One region of the Streptomyces sp. NPDC004327 genome, then DNA from elsewhere that is predicted to be linked to it. Evidence: riboswitches for the same ligand, from Rfam matches in the RefSeq annotation. Region 1 holds a riboswitch; the other holds the start of a gene.
What was found. A riboswitch is a leader RNA that binds a small molecule or an ion and turns the genes downstream of it on or off. The one in region 1 is predicted to bind thiamine pyrophosphate.

Region 1 (7,277 bases):
CCACGGCTATCTCGACGAGCTGCTCGAAGCGCTGCGCGCCCAGGGCATCATCGACGAGAACGGCGGCTGGGCCGCCGGCAACACCCGGCTGTGGTTCCTCGGCGACTTCACCGACCGCGGCCCCGACGGCATCGGCGTCATCGACCTCGTGATGCGGCTGTCCGCCGAGGCGGCGGCCGCCGGCGGCTACTGCAAGGCCCTGATGGGCAACCACGAGCTGCTCCTCATCGGCGCCAAGCGCTTCGGCGACACGCCGGTCAGCTCCGGCGCCGGCACCGCCACCTTCCAGGCCGCCTGGCTGCTCAACGGCGGCCAGAAGCACGACATGGACCGCCTCCAGGACGTCCACCTCCAGTGGATGTCCCGGCTCGACTCCATGGCGGAGGAGGACGGCCACCTGCTGCTGCACTCGGACACCACCGCGTACCTCGAGTACGGCGACACGATCGAGGACGTCAACGAGACGGTCAAGGAGACCCTCAACCGCAACGACGCCGACGAGGTCTGGGACCTGTTCCGGAAGTTCACCAAGCGCTTCGCCTTCCGCGACGAGGAGGCCGGCCCGCCGGCCGTCCGCGAGATGCTCGGCACCTACGGCGGCAACCGGATCGTGCACGGCCACAGCCCCATCCCGTACCTTCTCGGCCAGGTCGGCACGGAGGACGGCGAGGAGGGAGAGCGCCCGCAGGTCGAGGGTCCGCACCTCTACGCGGACGGGCTCGCCATCGCGATGGACGGCGGAGTGACCATGGCCGGAAAGCTGCTGGTCGTCCAACTCCCGCTGTCCGCCTGACGCATAACCGTACGCATCCGGGGAAGGCGATTTCCCGAAACACCCTGTCACCACGTGCCGTGACCGCAATACCATCGGCTCATCCGTAGCAGGCTCTCCTCCGTTTCTGCCCGAACCCGCCGTCGAAGACGGCTGGTTCCGGCCCCCACGGAGCATCGGGGGATGCACATGAACGTGGCTCCGCACCTGCTGACCGAGGACCGTGCCGAGTTCGAGCGCGTCCTCGACGAGGCACTGCGCACCGCGCACGACCATCCGGATCTGGCCGGATCCGGGTCCCGGCTGACCACCACTCAGCTGCGCTCGATGGCGCTGAACGCCACGACGCTGATCACGACCGCCGCCGCGGTCGAGTACGACCACTTCGTGAAGGTGCGGGAGCAGGTCCGCGAGCGGGCCCGCGCGGCGAGCGGCACGGACGGCGCGGACGACACCGGTGGTGCGGGCGGCGCCGGCCTCGTCGCCGTCGTCACCGTCCTCGGCCCGCTCCTCGCGGGCACCGCGGCCGTGATCTTCCTGTTCGTCGGCGCGGTCCTGAAGATGCTCGACCCGGCGCCCGCCTTCGCCGACACCCTGCTCACCGCGGGCCTCCTCTTCGGCGCCGTCGCCGCGGCCGGGCTGCTCTTCGCGGCGGCCGGACTGCTGGTCACGGCCCTGCGCAACAGCGCCACCGAGCTCCCCGCCCAGACCCCCGACGACGAGCTGACGCGCGCCCGGGAAGCCTGGTGCCGGGCCCTGACCGAGCGGGGCATCCACCCCTTCCTGCGCGACGCCCTCGCCGCGGCACCGGACGTGCCGCAGCAGTCGGCCCCGCAGTCGCCCCGGTCGCCGGCCGGCCGCATACCCAAGGTCGGCTACAGCGGCCCGGACTTCACCAGCCCGAACGAGGGCTCCCCGGCCCCGCGCCCGACCTACACGAGCCCCGGTTTCACCAGCCCGGACTTCACGAGCCCTGACGCGTGACGCGCCTGACGGCGGGTCACTCACCCCCCGATGAGCGACCCGCCGTCAGTGCCTGTCCGTGCGCGTGCCTCAGTCGGCCAGCGGCAGGTACACCCGGTTCCCGGACGCCGCGAACTCCGCCGACTTCTCGGCCATGCCGGCCTCGATCTCGTCGGCCTTCAGATCCCCGCCGTGCTCGCGGCGGATGTCCTGCGAGATCTTCATCGAGCAGAACTTCGGCCCGCACATCGAGCAGAAGTGCGCCGTCTTCGCGGGCTCCGCCGGCAGCGTCTCGTCGTGGAACTCCCGGGCCGTGTCCGGGTCGAGGGCCAGGTTGAACTGGTCCTCCCAGCGGAACTCGAACCGCGCGTCCGACAGCGCGTCGTCCCACTCCTGCGCGCCCGGGTGCCCCTTCGCCAGGTCCGCCGCGTGCGCCGCGATCTTGTACGTGATGACACCGGTCTTCACGTCGTCGCGGTTGGGCAGGCCCAGGTGCTCCTTGGGCGTGACGTAGCAGAGCATCGCGGTGCCCCACCAGGCGATCATCGCGGCGCCGATGCCCGAGGTGATGTGGTCGTACGCCGGGGCGACGTCCGTGGTCAGCGGGCCGAGCGTGTAGAACGGCGCCTCCTCGCAGATCTCCTGCTGGAGGTCGATGTTCTCCTTGATCTTGTGCATCGGGACGTGGCCCGGGCCCTCGATCATCGTCTGCACGTTGTGGCGCTTGGCGATCGTGTTCAGCTCGCCGAGCGTGCGCAGCTCGGCGAACTGCGCCTCGTCGTTGGCGTCCGCGATCGAGCCGGGCCGCAGGCCGTCACCGAGCGAGTACGTGACGTCGTACGCCGCCAGGATCTCGCAGAGCTCCTCGAAGTGGGTGTAGAGGAAGTTCTCCTTGTGGTGCGCGAGACACCAGGCGGCCATGATCGAGCCGCCGCGCGAGACGATGCCGGTCTTGCGGCGCGCGGTGAGCGGCACGTACGGCAGCAGCACGCCGGCGTGCACCGTCATGTAGTCGACGCCCTGCTCGGCCTGCTCGATGACCGTGTCCTTGTAGATCTCCCAGGTCAGCTCCTCGGCCTTGCCGTCGACCTTCTCCAGGGCCTGGTAGAGCGGCACGGTGCCGATCGGCACGGGGGAGTTGCGCAGCACCCACTCACGGGTGGTGTGGATGTTGCGGCCGGTGGACAGGTCCATGACCGTGTCGGCGCCCCACCGGGTCGCCCAGGTCATCTTCTCCACCTCCTCCTCGATCGAGGAGGTCACGGCGGAGTTGCCGATGTTCGCGTTGACCTTCACCAGGAACCGCTTGCCGATGATCATCGGCTCGATCTCCGGGTGGTTGACGTTGGCCGGCAGCACCGCGCGCCCGGCCGCGATCTCCTCGCGAACGACCTCGGGGGAGACGTTCTCGCGGATCGCGACGTACTCCATCTCCGGCGTGATCTCGCCACGGCGGGCGTACGCGAGCTGGGTCACCGCCTGCCCGGCGCGGCCCCGGCGGGGCAGCCGCGGCCGGCCCGGGAAGACCGCGTCGAGGTTCTTGAGCCCACCGCCGCGGGGCGAGGTGTGCTTGACGCCGTCGTCCTCGGGGCGGACCGGACGGCCCGCGTACTCCTCGGTGTCGCCGCGCGCAATGATCCAGTTCTCGCGCAGCGGCGGCAGTCCGCGCCGCACGTCGGTCTCGACGGCGGGATCGGTGTACGGACCGGACGTGTCGTACAGCGTCACGTCCTTGCCGTTGGTGAGGTGCACCTGGCGGACCGGCACCCGGAGGTCGGGGCGGGAGCCCTCGACGTACCCCTTGTGCCAGCCCGGCGTGCGCTCGCCCTGGCCGCTGCCCTGCGGGGCGTTCTGGTCGGAGGCAGGCGTGCGTGCATCCTGAATGGTCATGAGACCGAATCTCCCTACGCCGGCATTACCCGGTAACAGGTTCGGCGGTCGGCGCAGCGATCTTCAGCGCCCTCTCAGCCCGGTGCTCCGAGCTCCCGCGTGTGCAAAGGTGCCACCACGCTAGCGTCAACCCTGGCGTGCTGAACAGTGGGCCCCCAGCGTTCTTGCGAGGATCGAGCAGTGACTTCGACGCAGCAGACCCCCGAAACGCATGGCCACGAGGGCCATGGCGGCCACGGCCACTCCCCCGGTCCGGCCACCGGCCACTCCGGCCAGTCCCCCGGGCACGGCCATGACCACTCCGACCGCTCCGACCACTCCGCGCCCTCGGGGCACTCCCACGGACACAGCCACAGCCACGGGCCGGCCGCGCCCGTCTCCCGGCATCTGCGGAAGGTCATCGCCGCGATCCTCATCCCCTTCGGCGCCGCCGTGCTCGTCGGGCTCGTGGTGCTGTGGCCGGGCGGCTCGCCGGCGCACCAGCGCACGGGCGTCGGTTTCGACCGGCAGACCGAGCAGGGCCGGGTGGTCGCCGTCGTGCACGTCGACTGCAAGAACGGGAACGCCGAGTCCGCGACGGGCCAGTGCGAGAAGGCCACCGTCGAGGTCGGCACGGGGCGCGACAAGGGCCGCAGGTTCACCGAGATCGTGCAGCCGGACGCGCCCCGGCAGCTCCACGAGGGCCAGGGCGTGGTGGTCGCGTACGCGCCGGACGCGCCGCGCGAGCTGCAGTACTCGGTCACCGACGTGGACCGGAAGTTCCCCGTCGCACTGCTCGCCGGCATCTTCGCGCTCGCCGTCGTCATCGTCGGCCGGATGCGCGGGGTGATGGCACTGGTGGCGCTCGCCGCGAGCTTCCTGGTGCTGACCTTCTTCATCCTGCCGGCGATACTCCAGGGCTCGAATCCGCTGGTGGTGGCCGTCGTCGGGGCGAGCGCGATCATGCTGATCGCCCTCTACATGTGCCACGGGCTCTCGGCGCGCACCTCGGTCGCGGTGCTCGGCACGCTGGTCTCGCTGCTGCTGACCGGGCTGCTCGGCTCGCTCTTCGTCGGCTGGGCCTCGCTCAGCGGCAACACCGACGACAGCACCGGTCTCATCCACGGCCTCTACCCGCACATCGACATGTCGGGCCTGCTGCTCGCCGGCGTCATCATCGGCTCGCTCGGCGTGCTCGACGACGTGACGGTCACCCAGACCTCGGCCGTCTGGGAACTCCACCAGGCCGACCCGGGCATGGGACCGCGGGCGCTCTACCGGGCCGGCATCCGGATCGGCCGGGACCACATCGCCTCGGTGGTGAACACCCTGGTGCTCGCCTACGCCGGCGCGGCACTGCCGCTGCTGCTGCTCTTCTCCATCGCGCAGAGCAGCATGGGGACGGTGGCCAACAGCGAGCTGGTGGCGGAGGAGATCGTCCGCACGCTGGTCGGCTCGATCGGTCTGGTCGCCTCGGTGCCGGTCACCACCGGCCTCGCGGCCCTCGTGGTCGCGGCCGACCGGCCGGCGACCGGCCTCCCTGGGCCGGCGGGACAGCCGGTTCCGGCGGGACGGGCGGCGCGCGGAGCAGCGGCGCGAGGGGGACGGGGCGGCCGGCGGCGACGGGCGAAGTGACCTTGCTGCGCGGGGCGCCTAGCGGGCGGAACGGACGCGGGGACGTACGCGCGAGCGGACGCGGGGACGTACGCGGGGACGTACGCGAGGGAACGGACCGCATGAGCGGGCGCGGGGACGTACGCGCAGGAACGGGTGCGTAGGAATGGGCGCGCAGGAACGGACGCGCAAGAACAGGCGCGCAGGTGGACGCGGTGCGAACCCGGCAGGGGGGCCGGGCGCACGGCCGGGGCTCGGAGACCCGGCCGTGACTCAGCCCGCGTTCTCCTCCGCGAGGATCCGGCCGAGTGCCTCCTCCAGGTAGTCCTCGAAGTCACCGAGGGTCCGCTCCTGACCGAGCGGGACGAGCTTGTCCGTCCGGTCGAGGAACGCGACCAGCGGCGGTGCGCTGGCCCGGAACAGGGCGCGGTCGCCGCCGACCTGGAGCCGGATCATCACGTCGGAGAGGCCCTCGGGGTCGGTCGGCGCGATGTGCACGTCGCCGTCCCCGCTCGGCCTGTTGATCCCGTCGAGCAGCAGCTCCCGCCCGAACGCCCAGGTCACCGGGGCGTCCCCGGGCAGGTGGAAGGTCATCCGCACCGCGTACGGATCGCGGGTCTCGTATCGCAGTTCCACCGGGATCCTGAAGGAGAGCTCCTCGGAGACGAGGAAGCTCATCAGGACCTCGGCCTGAACCGTCTCTCGCATCATGTACCCCGCAGTAGTGGAAGTTTTGACGCAATCGTGCTGTAAGCCCTAGCAGATCACAAGGAGTGATTTTTCAGATACTGATAGAGAACGCGAGTGACGAGAAGAGTCTTCCGATCTCATTACGTAGCCATTCGACTGCGGGAAGCAACCGTTCTTGCTGGTGGAGCGGGAGTGAAATCGCCATCGTGGCCGCCGTGGAGCCCGCGGTGATGGGGATCGCGGCACAGACCGTGCCGAGCGCATATTCCTGACGCTCCACCAGGGGCTCCATTCGCCCCATACCGCCCAAACGCTCCAAAAGAGCACGCTGATTACGCACCGTATATGGGGTGATGGCTTCCACCGGGTGGCGATCGAGGTGGTCTTGACGGCTCTTCGGATCGAGTTGAGAGAGCAGACACTGGCCGATCGCGTGCGCGTGGCCGGTCTCCTTGAAGTTCGCCCATTCCTCGACCGCGGGATTGGACGGGGTGTCGGCGACCGAGACCAGCTCGATCTCGCCCTCGCGGTAGACGGCGAAGTAGACGGGGACACCGATGGTGTCGCGCCAGCGGGCGAGAGAGTCTTCGATCTTGGTGCGACGATTCTGCACAGCTCCGCCGCCGACCAGACGGGCGGCGGCGTCTCCGAAGACGAACACACCCTTGTCGCGGCGCAGATAGCCCTCGTGCGTCAGGGTGCGGAGCAGGTGGTACGCGGTGGGAAGCGGGAGTCCCGCCTCGCGCGCGAGCTGTTTGGCGGGGGCCCCGTCCTCGTGGGAGCCCACGGCCTCGAGGAGTCTCAGGGCCCGCTGCACCGAGCCGATCAGAGTAGGAGCAGCGGGCTGCGAAGCAGTGGCCAAAGGTCACCCCCAGGCGTGTCGACGAGTGCGTCGCACCCGCCCGCGGGGGCCGCCCCCGCGCGCCCGCCGCGGCCTGGGACCGCGGAGGTTTCGCCTGTGGTTCCCGGGGCGGCAGAGGATTTCCACTCTAATGGCAGGCCTCGGAGCCACAGGGGTTTCGACCTGCGCGTTCCCCCGGCCGGGCTAACGCCCGACGGGCAGTGCTACCAGTCCCCGCGCGAGCTGTTCGACGCCGTGACCTTCTTGACGACGTAGATCAGACCGCCGACCAGCGCCACGAAGACCAGCACCTTGAAGAGCAGCCCGAAGACGATGCTCAGGACCGTGGTGATCAGACCGCCGAAGACGGCCAGCGCGATGACGGGTATGGCGATCCACTTCACCCACCACGGCATCCCCGCGAGAATCTCCTTCACCGCCATGGCGCTTACCTCATCTCCGAAGTGCCGGGCCCAGCGGCCCGGTCGGCGCGCTCTGCGCCGGACACACTTCGATGCTAGGGGTGCA
Region 2 (7,277 bases), on a different contig from region 1:
GAGGCCGTAGCCGCCGGGCGTGGCGAAGGAGCGTTCGACGAGGACGCCGAGCGGCGCGAGGATCAGCAGCGCGATCAACAGCAGTACCCCGCCGAGCAGCGCCCACTGGCCGGCGCCGCGCGGCCGGCGCGCGGTCCGCTCGGCCGGCACCAGTCTCAGCGCGGTCTCCCGGCGCCGTACCGCGCGGGCGTGCACGGCGAGGATCGCGCCGACCATGACGAACTGCACCAGGGTGAGCACGGCGGCCGTGGACAGCTGGAGCCGGTCGGCGGTCTGCCGGTAGATCTCGGTCTCCAGCGTGGAGTACGTGGGGCCGCCGAGGATCTGCACGATGCCGAAGGAGCTCGCGGTGAACAGGAACACCATGAGCGCGGCGGCGGCCACCGACGGGGCGAGCGCGGGCAGCGTCACCGTCCGCCAGGCCCGCAGCCGGGAGGCGCCGAGCACCCGGGCGGCCTCCTCCTGGCGCGGGTCGAGCTGGGCCCACAGGCCGCCGACGGTGCGGACGACGACCGCGTAGTTGAAGAAGACGTGGGCGAGCAGGATCGCCCACACGCTGGTGTCGAGCCGGACGCCCCACCAGTCGTCGAGCAGCCCGCGGCGGCCCACCAGGGCGAGGAACGCGGTGCCGACCATGACGGTCGGCAGCACGAACGGCACGGTGACGACCGCGCGGAGCAGCTTCTTGCCGGGGAAGTCGAGCCGGGCGAAGACATAGGCGCCGGGCAGCGCGACGAGCAGGGTGAGCGCGGTGGAGGCCAGCGCCTGCCACAGCGTGAACCACAGCACGTCGAGGATGTCGGGCCGGCTCAGCGTCTCCGTGAACCGGCCCAGCGCCCAGTGCCCGTCGGGCCGCAGCCCGCGCTCGACGATCGAGACGACGGGCCAGGCGAAGAACACCGCGAAGAAGACGACGGGCAGGACCATCAGCCCGAGCCGCGTCGCGTTCCCCGCGACGCGGCTGCGGGCCGTACCCCTGCCGCGGGCGGCTACTTCAGGACGAGCGAGGTCCACTGCTGGATCCACTGGTCACGGTTGTCGGCGATCTTCTTCGGCGCCAGCGTCTCCGGCTTGTCGATCACCACGCCGTGCTTGGTGAACAGCTCCGGCAGCGACGCGTCGTTCGCGACGGGGTTGACGAACATCTGCAGCGGCATGTCCTCCTGGAACTTCTTCGAGATCAGGAAGTCGATGAGCGCCTTGCCGCCCTCGGGGTTCCTCGCCCCGTCGAGCAGGCCCGCGAACTCGGTCTGCCGGAAGCAGGTGCCGGTGGACACGCCGGTCGGCGCGACCTTCGGCTGCGGCTCGGAGTACAGCACCTCGGCCGGCGGGGAGGAGGCGTACGACACCACCAGCGGCCGGTCGCCCTTGGCCTTCTTGCCGCCGGAGGAGCCGGAGAACTCCTGGTTGTAGGCGAGCTCCCAGCTGTCGACGGTCTTCACGCCGTTGGCCTTGAGCTTCTTCCAGTAGTCCGGCCACCCGGCGTCGCCGTACTTCGCGGCCGTGCCGAGGAGGAAGCCGAGCCCCGGGGAGGACCGCTCGGGGTTCTCCACGACGAGCAGGTCCTTGTACGCCGGCTTGGCCAGGTCGTCGAAGGTCTGCGGCGGCGCGAGCTTCTTCTGCGCGAAGTACGCCTTGTCGTAGTTGACGCAGATGTCGCCGGAGTCGACCGGGGTGACCCGGTGCCGCGCCTTGTCCAGCTGGAAGGCGTCGGGGATCCGGCCCAGGCCCTTGGCCTCGTACGGCACGAAGATGCCGTTGTCGAGGGCGCGGGACAGCAGCGTGTTGTCGACGCCGAAGAAGACGTCGCCCTGCGGGGCGCCCTTGGTCAGGATCTCCTTGTTGACGGCCTCGCCCGCGTCGCCGCTCTTGAGCACCTTGACCGTGAAACCGGTCTCCTTGGTGAAGGCCGCGAGCACCTCCTTGGAGGCGGCGAAGGAGTCGTGGCTGACGAGCGTCACGGTCTTCGGGGCGGGCTCGCCGGTCTTGCCGGCCGCCCCACGGCCGTCGCTGGTGCCGCAGGCGGCGAGGGTGGTGACGCCGAGCGCGCCGACGAGCGCGGCGGCGGCCGCCTTCCTGATGTTCACGTGAATGTCCTCCTGGGTGTGACCAGAAGGAGACGCGGCCCTGCCCGCTCCCGGGACACCGGGCGCGGGCAGGGCGCAACAGCTCGAGTTACGACCGAACTTCCTACCCGGAATGACCCGGGCGAGGTTCAGAGGGTCTGCGGTCCTACGGTGACCGCACTCTCAGCGCTGTGGCGCTCCCCTGTCGGAATGTGAAGATGTGTTCGAGCTCAGACTACAAGGTCAGCGTTCGGCGGCGGCGAGCTGTCCACAGGCGCCGTCGATCTCCTGACCGCGGGTGTCGCGGACGGTGACCGGCACGCCGTGGGCGGCGATCGCCTCGACGAACGCCTTCTCGTCCTCCGGCCGGGACGCGGTCCACTTGGAGCCCGGGGTCGGGTTCAGCGGGATCAGGTTGACGTGCACCCGCTTGCCCTTGAGCAGCCGGCCCAGCAGGTCACCGCGCCACGCCTGGTCGTTGATGTCCCGGATCAGGGCGTACTCGATGGAGATCCGGCGGCCGGACTTCTCCGCGTACTCCCACGCCGCGTCGAGGACCTCACGGACCTTCCAGCGGGTGTTCACCGGCACGAGGGTGTCGCGCAGCTCGTCGTCCGGGGCGTGCAGCGACACCGCGAGCCGGCACTTGAAGCCCTCGTCGGCGAACCGCAGCATCGCCGGGACCAGACCGACCGTGGAGACGGTGATGCCGCGCTGCGACAGGCCGAGGCCGTCCGGCTCCGGGTCGGTGAGCCGGCGGATGGCGCCGACGACCCGCTTGTAGTTGGCGAGCGGCTCGCCCATGCCCATGAACACGATGTTCGACAGCCGGGCGGGGCCGCCGGGGACCTCGCCGTCGCGCAGCGCGCGCATGCCGTCGACGATCTGGTGGACGATCTCCGCCGTGGACAGGTTGCGGTCGAGACCCGCCTGGCCGGTGGCACAGAACGGGCAGTTCATGCCGCAGCCGGCCTGCGAGGAGATGCACATGGTCACCCGGTCCGGGTAGCGCATGAGCACCGACTCCACGAGCGTGCCGTCGTGCAGCTTCCACAGCGTCTTGCGGGTCGTGTCGTCGTCGCACGACACGTGCCGCACCACCGACATCAGATCGGGCAGCAGCTCGCCCGCGAGCTTCTCGCGCGAGGCGGCCGGGATGTCGGTCCACTCGGCCGGGTCGTGCGCGTACCGCGCGAAGTAGTGCGTGGACAGCTGCTTGGCGCGGAACGGCTTCTCGCCGATCGCGGCGACCGCCTCCTTGCGCTCGGCGGGCGAGAGGTCGGCGAGGTGCCGCGGGGGCTGCTTGGCTCCGCGCGGGGCGACGAAAGTGAGTTCTCCGGGCTTCGGCATGGTCCTACCAGTGTCGCAGACGGATTCCGGGACCGGCGCACCCCGCGAATTGGCCGATCACCGCCTCATGGGGTTGGGTGTTCATGCCAATGAACTGATCTTGGTCCGGCCGGGGCGGCCGGACCGGCACCGCTGAGGAGTCCCAGGTGAAGGCTGTTGTACGGGGGGCCGCCGTCGCGGCGGTACTGGCGCTCGCGCTGACGGCGTGCAAGGACGGGAGCACGGCGGCGAACCCGCCGGCGGGCGGCCCGGGCACGGGAAGCCCGAGCGCCAAGAGCGCGGCCTCGGGCGCGCCCGCCCAGCAGGGCGGCGGGTCTGCGGCTCCCACCGACCACCAGAGCATCACGCCGAACTTCCCGCCGGCGTCGGTGGACGCGACGGGCATGTACGCCGCGCTCCCGGCCGACGGCAGCCTGCAGTCCATGTCCAGCGGCGAAAGCGTCGTGATCCAGGGCGCCGACGCCCTCAAGGGCTGCCCCGAGCTGACGAAGGCGCCGTGCGCCCCCGGGATCCAGGTGGCCGGGCACAAGGACATGGAGTCGCGCAACCCGGACGGGGCGCGGATCGAGTTCAGCCTCCTCTCCTTCGCGGACGAGGCCGGCGCCACCGCGGAGACGAAGGCCCTCGCGGAGCAGAAGCGGAAGCCCGGCGACGCGGACGAGCACCCGGTGAAGCCGCTGACGATGGACACCGGCGCCGAGGAGACCCAGGCGTTCCAGCACGACAACAGCATCGACGTCGTCATGCGCGTCGGCTCCGTCGTGGCCTACGTCATGGCGAGCGACACCTCGCCCGAGAACGTGAAGTACGCGGCGAAGCTCCAGATCGCCCGCGTACAGGCGGTCGCGGCGGGGATCAACCCGGACCGCGGCTGACCGGCGGGCCGTCCGGGCCGGAGGCGACGCGCAAGGGCCCCCGGGCGCGGACTATGCGGAAGGGCCCCCGGCCCGCACTCGAAGGTGCGGGCCGGGGGCCCTTGCGCGAACCCGGTGGACGCGCCGGTCAGCCGCTGCCCACGAACAGCACCAGCAGCAGCCAGACCACCGGCGCCGTCGGCAGCAGCGAGTCCAGCCGGTCCATGATGCCGCCGTGACCGGGCAGCAGCGTGCCCATGTCCTTGATGCCGAGATCACGCTTGATCATCGACTCGCCCAGGTCGCCCAGGGTCGCGCTGGCCGCCACCGCGAGGCCCAGGATCAGGCCCTGCCACCAGGCGCCGTCGTCAATCAGGAACTCCATGCACAGCGCACCCGCCGCCATCGCGAACGTCACCGCGCCGACCAGCCCCTCACGGGTCTTGCCGGGGCTGATGCGCGGCGCCAGCTTGTGCTTGCCGAAGCGCCAGCCGACCGCGTACGCGCCGGTGTCGCTGACCACCGTCAGGAGCAGGAAGGTCAGCACCCGCTGCGGCCCGTCGTCGGCGGTCAGCAGCATCGCCACGAACGTCGCCAGGAACGGCACGTAGAACGCGGCGAACACGCCCGCCGTGACGTCCTTCAGATAGCCCTCGGGCGGCTCCGTCATCCGCCACACGAGAACGGCGAGCGCCGTGAGCGCCATCGCCACCCACGCGCCCTCCGCGCCCCGCACGTAGCCGGCCACGACCATCGCCGCGCCGCCGACCGCGAGCGGCACCAGCGGCGCCTTGATGGCCTTGCGCTCCTGGAGGCGGGACGTCAGCTCCCACAGGCCGACCACGACGGCCACCGCGATGACGCCGACGAACGCCGGCTTCCAGATGAACAGCGACGCGATGATCACCGCGCCGAGGCCCAGGCCGACCCCTATGGCCGCGCCCAGGTCACGGCCGGCGCTCTTCTTCTGCCGCGGCTGCTGCCGGGGCGAGGGCGCGGGCTGGGAGGGGCTGGACATGGGCTCCTGCGGGTGCTCGTGCGGCGTCTGGTCGTGGAACTCTGGTCCGGGGGGAACGGGGTCCCCGTAGCCGTGGTCGTGGAACGGGGGACCGCTCGGCTGAGCGGCCCCCCGGCCGTGATCGTCCTGGTTGTCGTCGGCGGGACCGTCGGACACGATGGGCATGGGCCGAGTCTGCGGCGCCGGGTGCCATTCGTCGGCGGGACCCGCCGGGGCGGGCCCCTGGTCGGGCCCGCCGAATCCGGCTGTGGCCGGGGCCCTCCAGGATGAGTCGTTCATCAGACCTCGAGGAGCTCGGCTTCCTTGTGCTTCAGCAGCTCGTCGACCTGCGCGACGAACTTCGCGGTGAGGTCGTCGAGCTCCTTCTCCGCGCGACGGCCCTCGTCCTCGCCGACCTCGCCGTCCTTGACGGCCTTGTCGATGCTCTCCTTGGCCTTGCGGCGCACGGAGCGGATCGAGATCTTGGAGTCCTCGGCCTTGGTCTTGGCGACCTTGATGTAGTCGCGGCGGCGCTCCTCGGTCAGCTCCGGGAAGTTCACCCGGATGATGCTGCCGTCGTTGCTGGGGTTGACGCCCAGGTCCGAGTCGCGGATGGCCTGCTCGATGTTGCGCAGCGCGCTCTTGTCGAACGGGGTCACCACGGCCATGCGCGGCTCCGGCACCGAGAACGACGCCAGCTGGTTGATGGGGGTGAGAGCGCCGTAGTAGTCGGCCACGATCTTGTTGAACATCGCCGGGTGCGCACGGCCGGTGCGGATCGCCGCGAAGTCCTCCTTGGCGACCACGACGGCCTTCTCCATCTTCTCCTCGGCCTCGAGGAGGGTCTCTTCGATCACCACTTGCTCCTGCGTGTCGTCGCGTTGTGTCCTGCACGGTGTACGACCGGCAGGGCTCTGTCCATCCCCCTCGCGGGGTCCCTCACCCGCGTGGGTCGGTTCCCGGACCTGGTCAGGCCCGGGTGCCCTCGTCGCTCACGAGCGTGCCGATCTTCTCACCCTTCACCGCGCGCGCGATATTGCCCTCGGCGAGCAGTTCGAAGACGAGGATCGGCAGCTTGTTGTCACGGCACAGGGTGATGGCGGTGGCGTCGGCGACCTTGAGGTCGCGGGAGAGCACCTCGCCGTACTCCAGCGCGTCGAACTTCACCGCGTCCGGGTTGGTCTTCGGGTCCGAGTCGTAGACCCCGTCGACACCGTTCTTGCCCATCAGCAGGGCCTCGGCGTCGATCTCCAGAGCACGCTGGGCGGCGGTCGTGTCGGTGGAGAAGTAGGGCATGCCCATGCCGGCGCCGAAGATCACGACGCGGCCCTTCTCCAGGTGACGCACCGCGCGCAGCGGGATGTACGGCTCGGCGACCTGGCCCATCGTGATGGCGGTCTGGACCCGGGAGACGATGCCCTCCTTCTCCAGGAAGTCCTGGAGGGCGAGGCAGTTCATCACCGTGCCGAGCATGCCCATGTAGTCGGAGCGCGCCCGGTCCATGCCGCGCTGCTGGAGCTCGGCGCCGCGGAAGAAGTTGCCGCCGCCGATGACGACCGCGATCTCCGCGCCGTCGCGGACGACCGCGGCGATCTCACGCGCGATGGCGTGCACGACATCCGGGTCGACCCCGAGGCCGTGGCCCCCCGAGAAAGCCTCGCCGGACAGCTTCAGCATGAAGCGGCCGACCTTTTTGCCGTTGTTGTCGTCGCCCTGTTCGGCGCGCTGATTCATGGAGATCTCCTCGTGCACATACCAAGAAGGCCATTGCCCTGGGTCCTTACGGTTTCCCCTGTGGCAATGGCCTCCTCGTCAGATCCGCGGCCGTCCGGCGCGAACGCGGGCAGCTGCCTCAGACCCTACCGGGGTCCGGTGTCCGTTGCGTACGGACTCAGATGCCGACCTTGATGCGGGCGAAGCGCTTCAGGGTGACACCGGCCTCGTCCAGGACCTTCTGGACGGACTTCTTGTTGTCAAGGGCGTACGGCTGGCCGAGCAGCGTGGCGTCCT

Region 2: linked by a shared signal. The riboswitch ahead of ACFYU9_RS32230 (thiamine ABC transporter substrate binding subunit) and the one ahead of thiC (phosphomethylpyrimidine synthase ThiC) in region 1 are both predicted to bind thiamine pyrophosphate.

What each region holds. Positions count from the first base shown of each region.
Region 1 covers NZ_JBIAME010000006.1:479,403-486,679, reverse strand. Annotated here, with positions in the region: gene ACFYU9_RS22975 (metallophosphoesterase) at 1-793, shown strand, start outside; gene ACFYU9_RS22970 (hypothetical protein) at 956-1,756, shown strand; gene thiC (phosphomethylpyrimidine synthase ThiC) at 1,826-3,625, opposite strand; TPP riboswitch at 3,620-3,734, opposite strand; gene ACFYU9_RS22960 (YibE/F family protein) at 3,806-5,239, shown strand; gene ACFYU9_RS22955 (SsgA family sporulation/cell division regulator) at 5,492-5,926, opposite strand; gene ACFYU9_RS22950 (IclR family transcriptional regulator) at 6,000-6,770, opposite strand; gene ACFYU9_RS22945 (DUF5326 family protein) at 6,974-7,186, opposite strand.
Region 2 covers NZ_JBIAME010000011.1:112,389-119,665, forward strand. Annotated here, with positions in the region: gene ACFYU9_RS32225 (ABC transporter permease) at 1-927, opposite strand, end outside; gene ACFYU9_RS32230 (thiamine ABC transporter substrate binding subunit) at 990-2,087, opposite strand; TPP riboswitch at 2,170-2,280, opposite strand; gene rlmN (23S rRNA (adenine(2503)-C(2))-methyltransferase RlmN) at 2,310-3,416, opposite strand; gene ACFYU9_RS32240 (hypothetical protein) at 3,563-4,291, shown strand; gene ACFYU9_RS32245 (phosphatidate cytidylyltransferase) at 4,419-5,567, opposite strand; gene frr (ribosome recycling factor) at 5,567-6,124, opposite strand; gene pyrH (UMP kinase) at 6,237-7,001, opposite strand; gene tsf (translation elongation factor Ts) at 7,159-7,277, opposite strand, start outside.